Embleya scabrispora: one gene and its partner. The protein of the gene in region 1 interacts with the protein of each later gene in a pairwise test. Links are inferred from orthologs where the notes say so. Each region holds a gene or a part of one and is shown in the gene's direction. Other genes may lie near its edges. The genes, in order: ligA and leuS.

What was found.
Region 2: the proteins of ligA (region 1) and leuS interact in binary tests that used the Escherichia coli proteins (3 or more experiments, as listed by UniProt). The link is inferred for Embleya scabrispora from one-to-one orthologs.

What each region holds. Positions count from the first base shown.
Region 1 is NZ_MWQN01000001.1:2,008,968-2,017,265, forward strand. Bases 2,961-5,943 are described here. They hold ligA (NAD-dependent DNA ligase LigA), read left to right. Parts: upstream 2,961-3,336; coding sequence 3,337-5,550; downstream 5,551-5,943. Other genes in these bases: B4N89_RS08730 (methionine synthase), read left to right, coding at 2,961-3,289; B4N89_RS08740 (putative bifunctional diguanylate cyclase/phosphodiesterase), read left to right, coding at 5,684-5,943. Also shown: B4N89_RS08720 (NADPH-dependent FMN reductase), read left to right, coding at 51-647; B4N89_RS08725 (MDR family MFS transporter), read left to right, coding at 703-2,211; more of B4N89_RS08730, read left to right, coding at 2,279-2,960; more of B4N89_RS08740, read left to right, coding at 5,944-7,792; B4N89_RS08745 (VOC family protein), read right to left, coding at 7,890-8,288. UniProt on the Escherichia coli protein: DNA ligase that catalyzes the formation of phosphodiester linkages between 5'-phosphoryl and 3'-hydroxyl groups in double-stranded DNA using NAD as a coenzyme and as the energy source for the reaction.
Region 2 is NZ_MWQN01000001.1:4,613,617-4,622,396, forward strand. The notes cover bases 2,632-6,096. They hold leuS (leucine--tRNA ligase), read left to right. Parts: upstream 2,632-2,995; coding sequence 2,996-5,896; downstream 5,897-6,096. Other genes in these bases: B4N89_RS20425 (lysoplasmalogenase), read left to right, coding at 2,632-2,751. In the rest of the region: B4N89_RS20415 (epoxide hydrolase family protein), read right to left, coding at 1-923; B4N89_RS20420 (helix-turn-helix transcriptional regulator), read left to right, coding at 986-1,963; more of B4N89_RS20425, read left to right, coding at 2,107-2,631; B4N89_RS20435 (hypothetical protein), read left to right, coding at 6,130-6,906; B4N89_RS20440 (DegV family protein), read left to right, coding at 7,107-7,952.

The sequences.
Region 1 (8,298 bases):
TCGATACGACGTACACATCCATGCAAGTGATCGAGCACCCTGGAGTCCCCATGTCCTCCGCCCCCCTGCGCCTCGCCGTCCTGGTCGGCAGCACCCGCGAAGGCCGCTTCGCCCCCACCGTCGCCGGGTGGATCCGTGACCGTGCCGCCGCCCGGGACGATCTCGGCCTCGACGTCGATGTCGTCGACCTCGTCGAGACGCCGCTGCCCACCGTGTTCCCGGCCTTCGGGCAGCCGCCGGCGGCCGATACCGTCGCGTTGCTCGCCGAGGTGTCACCCCGGCTCGCCGCCGCCGACGCGTTCGTGGTCGTGACCCCGGAGTACAACCACAGCTTTCCGGCGGCGCTGAAGAACGCCATCGACTGGCACGGCCCGGAGTGGCACGCCAAGCCGGTCGGCTTCGTGTCCTACGGCGGCCTCTCCGGCGGTCTGCGTGCGGTCGAGCAACTGCGGGTCGTGCTGGCCGAGTTGCACGCCGTCACCGTCCGGGACACGGTCAGCTTCCACGGGCACTGGGACAAGTTCGACGCCGACGGCGACGCGATCGATCCGGCCGCGAACGCCGCCGCCGACGCCATGCTCGACCGCCTCGCCTGGTGGGCGCACGCCCTGCGCGACGCGAAGGCGGCCCGCCCGTACGCGGCCTGACCCACGTCACACCATCCGCAGCGCACCCCATCCGAACCACGCCCCGGGGGCACCCATGCAATCCGACACCGCGCCGCCCGACCGGATCCCCCTGGCCGTCCTCGGCCCCATCCTCGGCATGTTCCTGGGCATGCTCGACGGCACCATCGTCGGCACCGCCCTGCCCACCATTGTCGGCGACCTCGGCGGCCTGGATCGGCTCTCCTGGGTGGTCACCGCCTACCTGCTCGCCGCCGCGGCGACCACGCCCATCTGGGGCAAAATGGGTGACCTGTACGGCCGCAAGGGCACCTTCGCGGCCGCGATCGGCGTCTTCCTGGTCGGCTCGATGGCGTCCGGCCTGGCCCGGGACATGAACGAGCTGATCGTCTTCCGGGCCGTCCAGGGCCTGGGCGCCGGCGGTCTGATGGTCGGCGCGTTCGCGCTGATCGGCGTACTCGTCCCGCCGCGCCAGAGCGGCCGCGTACAGTCGCTCTTCGGCGCGATCATGCCGATCGCCCTGGTCGGCGGGCCGCTGCTCGGCGGCTTCCTGACCGATCACCTGGATTGGCGCTGGGCGTTCTACGTCAACGTCCCGGTCGGCCTCCTGGCGCTCGCCGTCGTCGGCCTCGGCATCCGCGTCGAGCATGTGCGGATCAAGGCCCGCATCGACATCGCCGGCGCCGCCCTGCTCACCACCGGGATCGTCGCACTCACCCTGCTCGCGGGCTGGGCCGGCACCTCCCACGCCTGGACCTCGCCGCGGATCCTCGGCCTCGCCGCCCTCACCGTCGTCGCGCTCGCCTGCTTCGTCCCGGTCGAGCGGCGCGCGGTGGAGCCGATCATCCCGCCCCGGCTGTTCGCCGACCGCAACTTCACCCTTGCCCAGGTGCTGAGCTTCCTGGTCGGCGCGGTGATGATGGCCGCGATGAACTACCTCCCGCAATACATGCAGTTCGTCCGGGAGACCTCGCCGACCGCCGGCGGCCTGCTGCTCCTGCCGCTGATGTTCGGCATGCTCGGCGTACAGATCGCCACCGGGCGGCTGATCGGCCGCAACGGGCGCTACCGGCTGTATCCGATCCTGGGCGGCGCGGTGATGGTCGTCGGCGCGCTCGCCCTGCTCGGGCTGCGCGTGGACACTCCGACCGCCGTCGCCTCGGCGCTCACCGCGGTGGTCGGGATCGGCGTCGGCTTCGTCATGCAGAGCACCATGCTGATCACCATGAACAGCGCCGACCGCCGCGACCTGGGGGCGGCGAGCGGCACCGCCACGCTGACCCGCACCATCGGCGGCTCGCTCGGCGTCGCGCTGCTCGGCTCGGTGTACGCCCGCCGCCTGGACGGGGACACCCCCGCGGCCCCGCGCGAGCTGCCCGCCGCCGCCCGGGACACCTTCCACGCGGCGGTCACCGCCGGCCTGCACGGCGTGGCGATCGGGCTCGCGATCCTGTCCGCGCTCGCGTTCGCGGTGTCCTGGCTGGTCCGCGAGGTCCCGCTGCGCGGCGCGCCCGAGGAGCCGGCCGCGCCCGCGTCGGCCGAGCCCGTCACGGCGTCCGCCGGGGTCCGGGACACGTCGAACTAAGCTTCCGGGCGTGGACACCCCAGAACGCACTTTTCCCTGGTCACCCGGCGCCACCGGGATCGGTTCGATGCCCGGGAGCAACATCCGCGAGACGGTCGAGATGACACTCGAACTGCTGCCCGACCTGCCGCACCTGCCGGAGCTGCCGGCGCGTGGGCCGGGCACCGATCTGACCGGGCGCTCGGCCGGGCTGCTGGTCGACCTGTACACCGACGTACAGCCCTCCGGATGGCGCTTCGTGGACCGCCCGGGACGCGACCACCGCCGGGCCCGCTCGTATCTGAGCGAGGACCTGGACGCGCTGGAGGAGTTCACGCAGGGCTACACCGGCCCGCTCAAGGTCCAGGTCGCGGGCCCGTGGACGCTGGCCGCCACGATCGAACTCGGGCACGGCGACAAGGCGTTGGCCGACCCGGGCGCCTGCCGCGACCTGGCCGTCTCGCTCGGCGAGGGCATCCGGCTGCACCTGGCGGAGGTGGCCCGCCGCATCCCCGGGGCGAGCCTGCTGCTCCAGCTGGACGAGCCGGCGCTGCTCGGGGTGATCTCCGGCGAGGTGCCGACCGCGAGCGGGTTCGGTCGGTTGCGGGCGGTGGACAAGGCGGTGGTCCGGGACACGCTGCGGGACGTGATCGCGGCGGCCGGGACGCCGACCATCGTGCACTCCTGCGCGCCGGGCATCCCGATCACCCTGCTGCGCCAGGCCGGCGTGGTGGGCGTGTCGCTGGACATGTCGTTGCTGGGCGAGGCCCAGGACGAGTCGATCGGCGAGGCGATCGAGGCGGGCATGCGACTGTTCGCCGGCGTGGTGCCGAGCCTGCCCGCCGAACCGGCATCCGCCGAGGCCACGCCCGGTGTGGGAGCGCGGCCACTGTCCGACCCGCCCGGTACCGTCAGGTCTGTCGGAACGTTGTGGAACAGGCTCGGTTTCCCGCCGGAGTCGCTGGTCGAAGCCGTCGTGGTGACCCCCACGTGTGGCCTCGCCGGTGCCTCTCCGGCCTACGCCCGAGCGGCCCTGTCACACAGCGTTGCTGCCGGCCGGGTGCTTCGGGACGACCCCGAGAGCGCCATGCGGGCGTAGACGTACCGCAGTCCGAATTCGAACTGGTGGCGCTGGAGGGCGACGACGTGGCTGGTGCGACGACCGGAGTGGACGAGATCCCGGCCGAGGTGCGCGAACGCGCCGCGACGCTCGCCCGTGAGCTGGAGGAGCACCGCTTCCGCTACTACGTGAAGGACGCGCCGGTCGTCAGCGACGGCGAGTTCGACGCGCTGATGCGGGAGCTGGAGGCGATCGAGGAGGAGTATCCGGCGCTGCGCACGCCGGATTCGCCGACCCAGAAGGTCGGCGGGACCTACTCGACCGACTTCGCCTCGGTCGACCACCTGGAGCGCCTGCTCAGCCTCGACAACGCGATGAACGAGGAAGAGCTCGACGAGTGGGACGACCGCCTGGTCCGCGAGCTGGGCACGGGGACGTTCCACTACCTGTGCGAGCTGAAGATCGACGGGCTGGCGATCAACCTCCTGTACGAGAACGGTCGCCTGGTTCGGGCGTTGACGCGCGGAGACGGCCGCACCGGCGAGGACGTCACGCCGAACATCCGCACCATCGCCGAGATCCCGTCCCGGCTGCGGGACGACGGCGGGCACGACGTACCCGAGCTGGTCGAGATCCGGGGCGAGGTCTTCTTCCCCATCGAGAAGTTCGACGAGCTCAACGAGCGCCTGGTGGCGGCCGGTGAGAAGCCGTTCGCCAATCCGCGCAACGCCGCCGCCGGATCGTTGCGGCAGAAGGACCCGCGCGTGACCGCGTCGCGTCCGCTGCACATGATCGTGCACGGCATCGGTGCCCGGCGGGGCTTCGAGATCGACTGCCAGTCGCACGCGTACGAGCGCCTGCACGCGTGGGGGTTGCCGACCGCTCGGCACAACAAGGTGGTCGACACGATCGAGGAAGTGAAGGAGTTCGTCCGCTACTTCGGCGAGCACCGCAACTCGGTCGAGCACGAGATCGACGGCATCGTGATCAAGGTCGACGAGATCCCGATCCAGGGTCGGCTGGGTGCCACCTCCAAGGCGCCGCGCTGGGCGATCGCGTTCAAGTACCCGCCACAGGAGGTCAACACCAAGCTGCTCGACATCGAGGTGGGCGTCGGGCGCACCGGGCGGGTGACGCCGTTCGCGGTGATGGAGCCGGTCACCGTGGCGGGCTCCGTGGTGGCCCGGGCGACGCTGCACAACCAGCAGGTGGTCAAGGCCAAGGGCGTACTCATCGGCGACACGATCGTGCTGCGCAAGGCCGGTGACGTGATCCCCGAGATCCTGGGCCCGGTGGCGGATCTGCGCGACGGCAGTGAGCGCGAGTTCGAGATGCCCACCACGTGCCCCGAGTGCGGGACCGAGCTGCGCGCGATGAAGGAGGGCGACATCGATCTGCGCTGCCCGAACGCGCGGTCGTGTCCGGCCCAGTTGCGTGAGCGGATCTTCTACCTCGCGGGCCGCAAGGCGTTCGACATCGAGGCGCTCGGCTACGAGACGGCGGCGGCGCTGACCCGGCCCGCCGCGGGTCCGTCCGTGCTGGCGACCGAGGCCGACCTGTTCGACCTGACCGCCGAGCAGCTGCGCGACGTGCAGATGTGGCGCAAGGTCAACCGCAAGGGCGCGGCCGAGGACGAGAAGGAACTCGTCCCCTACTTCTGGTCGAAGGCCACCTACGACAAGGAGGGCAACGTCAAGAAGCCCTCCGAGCCGAAGGCCAATACGCTCAAGCTGATCGAACAGCTGGAGAAGGCCAAGACCCAGCCGCTGTGGCGTGTCCTCACCGCACTGTGCATCCGCCACGTCAGCGACACCACCGCCCGCGCGATCACCGGCGGCTTCCACGACCTCGACCGGCTCGGCGCCGCGTCCGAGGAGGAGATCGCCGCGGTCGACGGCGTCGGCCCGATCATCGCCGGTGCGGTGGTCGAATGGTTCGCCGAGGACTGGCACCGGGAGATCGTCGAGAAGTGGCGCGCCGCCGGGGTCCGGCTCGCCGAGGAGGGGGCCGACGAGGAGAAGCCGCCCGGCCTGCTTGACGGGATTGTGACGGTCGTCACCGGAACTCTCGCCGGCTACACCCGGGACAGCTCCAAGGAGGCTCTGGAGCAGCGCGGCGCCAAGGTGACGGGTTCGGTCTCCAAGAAGACCGACTTCGTCGTCGTGGGCGACAATCCGGGCTCCAAATACGACAAGGCAGTGCAACTGGGTCTGCCGATCCTGGACGACGAGGGCTTCGCGGTTCTGCTCGCCGACGGGGCGAAGGCGGCCCTCGCGTGGGCGGCCGAGCGCGCCGGCTGATAACCCTCCCTAGTCGTGCCGGAACGACCTACCCTGGGCACGAGCTTGCCCCACCCGGGGGGCTCGGTGCCCCACAGGCGTACCCGTCCCGGCGCCCGGGATGCCGTCCGACGAGGCCGCAGGGAGCAGGCGCATGGGTCGGATCGGCAGGACGGACCTGTCGCGACTGGCACGACCGCGCGCGTTCTTCATCCATACCGGGATCGTCGCGCTGGCGGGCGTGCTCGCGCTCGTCGTCCCGCCCACGACGAATCTGATCGACGGCCGCAGTCCGGTCCCGGCGACCCCGGGCGTGTGGATCATGCTCGCCCTGGTGTCGATCGACGGGGTCTACACGGCGATGACGCGCCGGGGGTTGTACATCCCCGGCGCGATGCCGTCGATCGCCATCACGTTCGGTCTGCTGCTCGTGCACGGGTGGCAGGTCGCGGCGCTGTGGCAGACCGTCCCGGTCCTGGTGTCCGGGCTGCTCCGGGGTGATTCGTGGTGGCGGATCGGCTACACCGTGGGCCATTACGTGCTGGGTTTCCTGGCCGCCGACGCGGTGCTCGGGGTGTTCGGGATGGATCCGGGGCCGGACTCCGCCCGGGCGCTGCACGTGGTCGACTTCCCCGTGGTCGCGCTGGCCGGCCTGGCGATGTCGGCCGTCTCGCAGACCTCGGGCTGGTTGACCAGGGCGAATTGGCGCGGGGTCAGCGTGCTTTCGCTGGCCCGCATGGAGATTCGGGCCCGCGCCGTCTCGCACGGCGCGCTGATCGGACTGTCCCCGCTGATCGCTGTCATCTGCGCCGAACAGCCTTGGCTGCTCCCGCTGTTCGTGGTCCCGCTGCACACCCTCTACCGCAGCACGATGGTCCGCTTCGACCGCGAGCAGGAGTCGCGGCACGACGCGCTCACCGGGCTGCCGAATCGGCGCCTGCTGCTGGAGCGCGGCGAGGAGGCGCTGGGTCGGGTCGGCGGCCGTGGTGGCCGGGTCGCCCTGTTGCTGCTCGACCTGCATCGGTTCCACGAGGTCAACGACACGCTGGGGCACGTCGCGGGTGATCGGCTGCTCCAGCAGGTCGGCGCGCGACTGGCCACGCTGGTCCGTCCCGGGGACACGGTGGCCCGACTCGGCGGTGACGAATTCGCGCTGCTGTTGCCGGGGTTGGACATGGGCACCGACCGGCTCACCGCGCAGGAGGTGGTCCTGGGGCTGGCCCATCGCATCGTCGACCGGCTCGGGGAGCCGTTCGATCTGGACGAGTTGACCCTGGACGTGGAGGCCAGCGTCGGCGTGGCGATCTTCCCCGACCATGCCTCCGACGTGCTGGGATTGCTGCAATTCGCCGACGTGGCCATGTACTTGGCCAAACGCTCGCGCAGCGGGGTGGAACTGTACGACGACACGCGCGACGTGAACACGCGGGACAAGCTGCTGCTGCTCGGCGACCTGCGGCGGGCCTTGGACAACCACGAGGTCGAGCTGCATTATCAGCCGAAGATTCGGCTCGCGGACGGTCGGGTGGACGGCTGCGAGGCGCTGGTGCGGTGGCGGCATCCGACCAGGGGGCAGGTTTCCCCCGAGGAGTTCGTGTTGCTCGCCGAGCAGACCGGCCTGATGCCCCGGCTCACCCGCTACGTGGTCGACGTCGCGCTCGACCAGGTCGCACGCTGGCATGTGGAGGGCATCGACGTCACGGTCGCGGTGAACATCTCCGCGCGCGACATCCACGTGCCCTCGTTCGCCGACTCGGTGGCCGCCGGATTGCGCGAACACGACGTCGCGGCGGGGGCGTTACAGCTGGAGATCACCGAGCGGGTGCTCCTGGAGGAACCGCAACGCGCGGCCGAGTCGCTGGACGCGCTGCGCCGGCTGGGCGTGCGGTTGTCGCTCGACGACTTCGGGACCGGCTACTCCTCGCTCGTACACCTCCGGCACATCCCGGTCAGCGAGATCAAGATCGACCGCTCGTTCGTGGCGCGGTTGACGATGAACGAGGAGGACGCGGCGATCGTCTGCTCGATCGTGCAATTGGCCCACTCGTTGGGTTTGCGGGTGGTCGCCGAGGGCGTCGAGGACGAGGCCACCTACCAGCGCCTGCGCGAACTCGGCTGCGACGCGGCCCAGGGCTGGCTGATGTCCAAGGCGCTGCCCCGCGACGAGGCCACCGCCTGGCTCCTCCGCCACGGCGCGGGCGCCCACGCAACCCCGGCCGCCCCAACCGAAATCCACCACCATCGCCGCGCAGACGTGAGCTGACAGCGCCCGACACGGCCTACCCCGGTCGGGCGGCGCGCGCCGAAAGGAGGCCAAACCGCTTCCCCGGTGCCCGGGGACTCGTTTGGCCTCCTTCCTCTCAGGTGGATTGGGCTGTGGTGCGGTCGGATTTGCTTGCCTCGATGCAGAATTCGTTGCCGGCCGGGTCTGCGCAGACCACCCACCCTCGGCCGTCGGGCTTGCGCATGTCGGCGACGACCGTTGCGCCCAGGGCCAGGATGCGCTCCAGTTCCTGCTCGCGGGTGGTGTCCGGCTCCAGGTCCAAGTGGACCCGGTTTTTGCCGGCCTTGGCGTCCGGCACCCGCACGAACAGCAACATCGGCCGGCCGTCGCCGGTGATCACGGCCGCCTCCGGGTCGCCGGGGAAGTCGTCGGGGCCGAGCGGGAGTTCGAGCACTCTGCTCCAGAACAGGGCCAGGTCGTACGGCTCGTGCGGTGCCGCGCAGTCGATGGTGATGTGTCGGACGGTGGAACCCACGCGGTTTCTC
Region 2 (8,780 bases), 2.6 Mb from region 1 along the record:
GAGGATCCGGCGGTGCCGGTGAACCAGTACACGCTGACGTTGGTCAGCAGGGTGTCCCGGTCCACCGCGTCCTCGGGCAGCGCGCTCGCGGTGTCCGTCCACTCCTTGAACTTCTCCACGATCCACGCGAGCTGGCCGACGGGCGAGTCGTGCAGCCCGAAGGCGAGCGTCTGCGGTCGGGTCGACTGGATCGCGTTGAACCCCATTTTGTCGTTGCGGAACTCCTGGAGCCGGGCGAGCCTGGTCTGCTCGCCCTCGGTCAGCCCGGCGAAGTCGGCCGGGTCCTCGGACGGGAAGGTGACCAGGCCGTTGACGTGGATCCCGAGCACGTGGTCGGGAGCGATCCGACCCATCTCGGCCGCGATCCACGCACCGCCGCCGTTGCCCTGTACGCCGTAGCGCGCATAACCCAGGCGGGCCATCAACTCGGTGAACGCGCCCGCGATCCGGCCGGTGGTCCAGCCGGGGCCGGACAGCGGGCCGGAGAAGCCGACGCCGGGGGTGTCGGTGACCACGATGTGGAAGTCGCGCGACAGCGGCTCGATCACGTCGACGAACTGGACGAACGAGCCCGGCCAGTCGTGGATCAGCAGCAGCGCCGGGGCGTCGGCCCGATCGGAGCGTACGTGCGCGAAGTGCACGTCCTGGCCGTCGATCCGGGTGACGAACTGCGGGAAGGCGTTGAGCCGCGCCTCGGCCTCGCGCCAGTCGAACCCGTCTGCCCAGTAGGCGGCCAGGTCCCGGAGGTAATCCGTCGGCACCCCGCGCGACCAGGCGGGCACGCCAGGCACGTCGGCGGCCCAGCGGGTGCGGGCCAGTCGGTTGCGCAGGTCGTCGAGATCGGCCTGCGGGATCTCGATCCGGAAGGGACGGATCGTGGTGTCGGCGGCGGTCTCGGCTGCGGTGCTGCTGCTGTTCTCCATGAGAAGAAGACTAGGATCGAATTAGGAACACTACGATCCTATCGAGGCGGCACGCTGAGAAAATGTTGGAAACCTCCGCGCGGTTGCTGCGCCTGCTGTCCCTGCTCCAGACACCTCGTGAATGGCCCGGCTCGGAACTGGCCGAACGACTCGGCGTGACCGGTCGCACGATCCGCAAGGACGTCGACCGGCTGCGCGAACTCGGTTATCCCGTCGACGCCTCCCGCGGCTCCACCGGCGGCTATCGGCTCGCCGCCGGTGCCGCGATGCCGCCGCTGCTGCTGACCGACGACGAGGCGGTCGCGGTCACCGTCGGCCTGACCACCGTCGCCCGAGGCGCGATGGCGGGCATGGAGGAGACCTCGGTACAGGCCCTGGCCAAGCTCGAACAGGTGCTGCCCGCGCGTCTGCGCCGCCGGGTGCGCGCGTTGCAGCGCTACGCGGTGTCGGTGCCCGCGGATCGGCCCGACACGAGGGTGGACACCGAGGTGCTCACCGTCCTGGTCGCGGCCTGCCGGGACCGCGAGCGGCTGCGCCTGGACTACCTCGACCACGCCGGCGCGGCCACGCGGCGCACGGTCGAGCCGCAGCGGGTGGTCAACTGGGGGCGCCGCTGGTATCTGGTCGCCTGGGACGTGGACCGCGACGCCTGGCGCACCTTCCGGGTCGACCGGCTCATCCCGCGCACTCCCACCGGGCCGAGGTTCGCGCCGCGTGAGGATCCGGAGGGCGACGCGGCGCGGTACGTCGCGGGCAAGGTCTCGGCAGCCGCCTGGCGATACCGCGCCAGGGTGCTGGTGCACGCGCCCGCGGCCGAGGTGCTGGAGCGGATCAATCCGGCCGTGGGCACCGTCGAGGTGGTCGACGCGCACACCTGCGTGCTGGACACCGGCGCCGACTCGCTCGACACCCTGGCCGTGCACCTGGGCCTGCTCGGCCACGACTTCGACGTCACCGAGCCCCCGGAACTCGTCGCCCACCTGCGCGCCTTGACCACCCGCTACGCCCGCTCGACGCCGCCGGAGGAGGCGGGGGCGTGAGCACGACGAAGCGGCGAGCCCGGTCGGTTTGTCGCTCCCTGCGGGCACCGGTGATCACGATTGGGGTTTTTCCCGTCACGGTTGCGTGACGGGTCGAACGAGTGGGCGAATGGTCCGGTTTCCGGACAGTAGTGTCGCCGGACGTGACCCTCACCGCAGTACTCGTGCTGGTGCTCGCGAGCCTGCTCGCGGTCGCCGACTGGGTGGCCGTCGCCCGGGAACGACTCCCGCTCGATCGCCTCCTGAAACCCGCGGTGATCTGTGCCCTGATCGTGGTCGTCTGGACGTTCGACGACGTCGACGGGGCACTGCGCGCGCTGTTCAGCGTCGCGCTCGCGTTGTCGCTGGCGCGGGACGTGCTCGCGCCCCGCTGGTTCGCCGGGGCCGTGACCGCCTCGCTGCTCGCACACGGCGTCTACGTCGGCGGCTTCCAGCGCATGGGCTGGTCCTGGTTGTGGGCCGCGGCGGGCATCGTGGTCGTGCTGTTCGCGGCGGGGGCGTACGCGGTCCGGCTGGTCACCGGCGCGCGCGAGACCGCGCCCGCCTACACCGGCATGGTGCCGGTGTACGTCGGCGTCGTGTCGGTGATGGTCGTCGCCGCGGCGGCCACCGGCCGGCCGAGCGCGGTGGCCGGCGCGTTCCTGTTCTACGTCTCCGACACCCTCGTCGCCTGGAACCGGTTCCGCGCCCCGACGCCGTACGCCCCGGTGCTGATCGTCGGCGCCTACCATCTCGCCCAGATCCTGCTGGTGTTGTCGTTGTCCACCGGGCCCGCCCCGGGATTGTGAGCGGCGCGGCCCGGGTGCCGCCCCCGGGCCGACGGCGTCCTGCGGTAACCTGGGGCCATGCGTGCCGTACTGCTGCTTACCGGGCCGCGCTGAGCAGGCCGGGTGGAGACCACTCCCACCCGACTCGGCGCGGCGACCCCTCCTGAGCGAGGGGTCTTTTCGTTTCCAGAACCGACCGTTTCGCGGAAGCGGCCGTAACCGGAGAAGCAGTCGACGGCTGCCCACACCCCGATGGTTGAGGACGATGACCGAGATGACGCAGGGTCCTGCCGGCAACACCGACGCCCCGACCGAGCCCTACCGCTACACCGCCGCCCTGGCCGGTGACATCGAGGCGCGGTGGCAGGACCGCTGGGAGGCCGACGGCACGTTCGAGGCGCCCAACCCGGCCGGCCCGCTGGCCGCGCCGGAGAAGGTCGCCGGGCGGCCCAAGATGATGGTGATGGACATGTTCCCGTACCCCTCGGGTGTGGGCCTGCACGTCGGACACCCGCTGGGCTTCATCGCGACCGACGTCTACGCCCGGTTCAAGCGCATGACCGGCCACAACGTGCTGCACACGCTGGGCTACGACGCCTTCGGCCTGCCCGCCGAGCAGTACGCGGTCCAGACCGGCACCCACCCGCGCGTGACCACCGAGGCGAACATCGCCAACATGCGCCGCCAGCTGCGCCGGCTGGGTCTGGGCCACGACCAGCGCCGGTCGGTGGCCACCACCGACCCGGCGTACTACCGCTGGACGCAGTGGATCTTCCTGCAGATCTTCAACTCCTGGTACGACCCCGAGGCGCCCGGCGCGGACGGCGGCGTCGGGCGGGCGCGGCCGATCGCCGAACTGGTCGAGCAGTTCGAGATGGGCGCGCGGCCCACCCCGGACGGGCGCGTGTGGGCCGACCTGACCGGCACCGAGCGCGCCGCCGTGCTGGACGGGTTCCGCCTGGCGTACGTCTCGCAGGCCCCGGTCAACTGGGCGCCCGGCCTGGGCACCGTGCTGGCCAACGAGGAGGTCACCGCCGACGGTCGCAGCGAGCGCGGCAACTTCCCCGTGTTCAAGGCGAATCTGCGGCAGTGGATGATGCGGATCACCGCGTACTCCGACCGGCTGCTGGCCGACCTGGACAAGCTGGACTGGCCCGAGCCGATCAAGATCATGCAGCGCAACTGGATCGGTCGATCCGAGGGCGCCCGGGTCTCGTTCGCCACCGACGCCGCGCCGATCGAGGTCTTCACCACCCGCCCCGACACGCTGTTCGGCGCCACGTACATGGTGCTGGCGCCGGAGCACGACCTGGTCGACACGATCGTGGCCGACGCGTGGCCCGAGGGCATCCCGGCGGTCTGGACGGGCGGCGCGGCCACGCCGGCCGACGCGATCGCCGCGTACCGCCGGTTCGCCCAGTCCAAGAGCGACGTCGAACGACAGAGCGAGGGCAAGGACAAGACCGGTGTGTTCACCGGCGCCTACGCGACCAACCCGGTCAACGGCGAGCGGGTGCCGATCTTCATCGCCGACTACGTGCTGATGGGCTACGGCACCGGCGCGATCATGGCCGTCCCGGCGCACGACCACCGCGACTTCGAGTTCGCGCGCGCCTTCGAACTGCCGATCCGGTGTGTGGTCCGGCCGAGCGACGACCGCTCGATCGAGGACACCACCGACTGGGCCGACGCGTTCGTCTCCTACGACGCGGCGCTGGTGAACAGCACCGGCGAGGGCATCGGCCTGGACGGGCTGGGCGTGGCCGACGCCAAGAAGGCGATCACCGAATGGCTGACCGAGCGCGGCATCGGCGAGGGCACGGTCAACTTCAAGCTGCGCGACTGGCTGTTCTCCCGGCAGCGCTACTGGGGCGAGCCGTTCCCGATCGTGTTCGACGAGGACGGCGTCGCGCACGCGCTGCCCGACTCGATGCTGCCGGTCGAGCTGCCCGAGATCGACGACTACCGCCCGCGCACGTTCGACCCGGACGACGCGGACACCAAGCCCGAGACGCCGCTGTCGCGCAACGCCGACTGGGTGAACGTCACCCTGGACCTGGGCGACGGGCCCAAGCGCTACCGCCGCGAGACCAACACCATGCCCAACTGGGCCGGTTCGTGCTGGTACGAGCTGCGCTACCTGGACCCGACCAACGCCGACGTGCTGGTCGACCCCGAGGTCGAGAAGTATTGGATGGGGCCGCGACACGAGGGCCACACCGGCGGCGTGGACCTGTACGTCGGCGGCGTCGAGCACGCGGTGCTGCACCTGCTGTACTCGCGCTTTTGGCACAAGGTGCTGTTCGACCTGGGCCATGTGTCCTCGTTCGAGCCGTTCCACAAGCTGTTCAACCAGGGCTACATCCAGGCGTTCGCGTACAAGGACGAGCGCGGCGTCTACGTCGAGGCGAGCGAGGTCGAGGAGCGCGACGGCGGCTTCTTCCTGGGTGAGCAGGCGGTCAGCCGCGAGTACGGGAAGATGGGCAAGTCGCTGAAGAACTCGGTGACTCCCGACCAGATGGCCGAGGAGTACGGCGCGGACACGCTGCGCCTGTACGAGATGTCGATGGGCCCGCTGGAGATCTCCCGGCCGTGGGACACGCGCGCGGTGGTCGGTTCGTACCGCTTCCTGCAGCGGCTGTGGCGCAACATCGTGGACGAGCACACCGGCATGCCGACCGTGGTCGACGAGCCGGCCGACGAGGCCACGCTGCGCGCCACCCACAAGGCGATCGACGGCATGCGGCGGGACATGGACGCGCTGCGCTTCAATACCGCCATCGCGAAGGCGATCGAGCTGAACAACGCGCTGGTCAAGCTGCCGGCCGTGCCGCGCGAGATCGCCGAGAAGCTGGTCCTGATGGTCGCGCCGCTGGTGCCGCACGTGGCCGAGGAGCTGTGGTCGCGGCTGGGGCACGGCGACACGGTCACCTACGAGTCGTTCCCGCAGGCGGATCCGGCCTACCTGGTCGAGGACACCGTCACCTGCGTGGTGCAGGTCAAGGGCAAGGTGCGGGCCCGTCTGGAGGTGCCGCCGACGATCGGTGAGGACGAGCTGAAGGCGCTGGCGCTGGCCGATCCGGCGATCGTGGCGGCGCTGGACGGGGCGGGTGTGCGGATGGTGATCGTGAAGCCGCCGAAGCTGGTGAACGTGGTTCCGGCGTAGGGGGTCGGCGATCGGGGTCGGGGTCGGTCGCTCCTTGTGGGGCGGCCGACCCGGCTCACGGCCTGGGCGATCGGGGCTTCGGTGCGGCGATTTCCGGTCGGTGGCGGGGGTGTTTCCGGTCGGTGACGATCGGCCCGGAACGCGGGGTTTTCCCGGCGCGTGCGTAGCGGAGCCTCGCGGCGGGGTTAGTGTGAGTGAATACCTTCCGGCCCCGACCAGGCAGGAGACGCCTCGTGGCCCTCGCCGACGTTCCCGCGCCCACCCACTCGTTGGCCGACGGCGCCGAGACCCTGGGCGTGGTGCTGGGCGCCGGCGTGCTCGCGTGTCTCGTCCTCGTGGGCGTCGTGGTGGGCCTGATCACCATGATGCGGCGCGCGGTGCGGCGCCGGATCGAACTGCACGCGCCGCGCGTGCGCGGCCTGGTCGAGGACGCCGCGTCGAAGGCCCGTTCGTACACGCTCACCGGCGGCGCCGGCGAGGCGGCCCGGATGCGCGGCTCGGTACGCCGTTCGCTCGACCAGACCCGGCGGGTGCTGGAGGCGGGCTACGCGCACGACGCGCAACTCTCCGACGCGGTCGCGCTGCTGCGCCGGCTGGACGAGTTCGCCAAGGCGCTGGACACCGATTTGAAGCTGCTCGAACGCGAGCCGGACCGGACCCGGGTCGACCGCGAACTGCCCGGCCTCAAGGACCGCGCGGACCGCATCGAGCATGCCGCGGCCTCCCTGCGGTGGGCCGTCCAGGACCGCGAACGCCACTTGGGCGAGGACGAGTTGGACCGACTCGGCATCGACGTCGAGCGCGAGGCGGCGGCCTTGCGGGCGTATGCGGAGGAGAGCGGGGCGGGCGGAGCCGGCGGTCCGGGTTCGATGGGGCTGCCGGGTCGCTCGGATGGCTCCGGTCGCTCGGATGGCTCGGATCGCTCCGATCGCTCCGATCGCTCTGGTCGCTCCGATCGCTCTGGTCGCACTGGTCGCTTCGGTCGCTCCGAAAGCAAGCGGCTGACCTGAACACGTGCCGGCGGCGAGCCCCCACGACGGGACGCGTCGGCCGCACCGTGGCGCGCGCCACCCGCGTGCCGGGGCGTGGCATGGTGACCGAAAATTGATGTGTGGTGTCCCGAATCGGCGACCCGACCCCGGGTAGCCCGGGACACCGACCCCGCCCCCCTGTCGTCTCACATCCGGGTGGTTGCCCGCTCATGCCGACGATGCCGACCGATCTCGCCGTGGTCACGGACTCCACGGCCTACCTGCCCGAGGAGCTCGTGGAGCGGCACCGCCTCGTGGTGGTCCCGCTCAAGGTCGTCCTGCGCGGGCGGCCGCTGGACGACGGCGTCGAGGCCACCCCGGCCCAACTCGCCGACGCCCTGCGCCAGCGCCGGATCGTGACCACCTCGCGGCCGGCGCCCGAGACGTTCGCGGAGACCTACCGCGAACTCGCCGAGAAGGGCGCCACGGGCATCGTCTCGATCCACCTCTCCAGCGAACTCTCCGGCACGTACGAGGCGGCGCTACTGGCCGCGCGGGACGCCGAGGTACCGGTGCGGGTGGTGGACTCGCGCACGCTCGGGATGGGGATGGGCTTCGCCGTACTGGCGGCGGCCGAGGCGGCCCGGGACGGCGCCACCCTGGAGGAGGCGGCGATCGCGGCGGAAAAGCGGGCCCAGGCGGCCTCGGCCCTCTTCTACGTCGACACACTCGAATACCTGCGCCGAGGCGGCCGGATCGGCGCGGCGGCGGCCTTCATGGGCACGGCGCTGGCGGTGAAGCCGCTGCTGCACGTGAGCGACGGCTTGGTCGGCCCAATGGAAAAGGTCCGCACATCGGCGCGCGCGATCAGCCGCCTGGAGGAACTGGCGGTCGAACACGCGGGCGCAGGCCCGGTCGACGTCGCCGTACACCACCTGGCCAGCCCGGACCGAGCGGAGGCCCTGGCCGCGCGCCTCCAGGAGCGCCTACCGAACCTGCACGAACTCTTCGTCAGCGAAGTGGGCGCGGTAATCGGCGCCCACGCGGGCCCGGGGTTGCTGGCGGTGGTGGTGTCGCCACGGTGAGGGGCGTGGGCGTGGGCGCGGGCGTGGCGAGGTGGGGTGGGGTAGGCGCGGCGCGTGCTCGGGTAGGCGCGCGGTGCTGGGGTGGGGCAGGACTTAGGGGAGGCGGAAACCCGGCCGCTCGTGGTCGTGGGTGCTGCGCGTGGCGCGGGCCGGCGCGGCGGGAAAGGCAGCCTGCGGCGGTGGGATGAGAGGGCGCCCGGGTCTCGTCGCCCGGCCGGCCCTTCCAAGGGGGCTAGGCGTTTTTGGCGAGCGTTGCGCTTGTGGCTGCGGGTAGCCGGTGCGGGGTCGGTCCGAGTCGGTGATGGGCCGCCGCCGGCGTTCGGGGTTCCGAGACTCAAGGTTCCCGATGAGACAGGCGTCTTGCTCACCGAAAACCGGCTGGCAACGGGGGGCAGGGAGGGCGCTCGGGTCTCGGCGCCCGGGGAGCCTTCCCGGGCGGGTCGGGTGCTTTCGGCGGGCGTTGCGCTTGTGGTTGCGGGTGGCTGGTGCGGGGTTGGTCCGAGTCGGTGATGGGCCGCCGCCGGCGTTCGGGGTTCCGAGACTCAAGGTTCCCGATGAGACGGGCGTCTTGCTCACCGAAAACCGGCTGGCAACGGGGGGCAGGGAGGGCGCTCGGGTCTCGGCGCCCGGGGAGCCTTCCCGGGCGGGTCGGGTGCTTTCGGCGGGCGTTGCGCTTGTGGTTGCGGGTGGCTGGTGCGGGGTTGGTCCGAGTCGGTGATGGGCCGCCGCCGGCGTTCGGGGCTCCGAGACCCAAGGTCCCGATGAGACGGGCGTCTTGCTCACCGAAAACCGGCTGGCAACGGGGGCAGGGAGGGCGCTTGGTCTCGG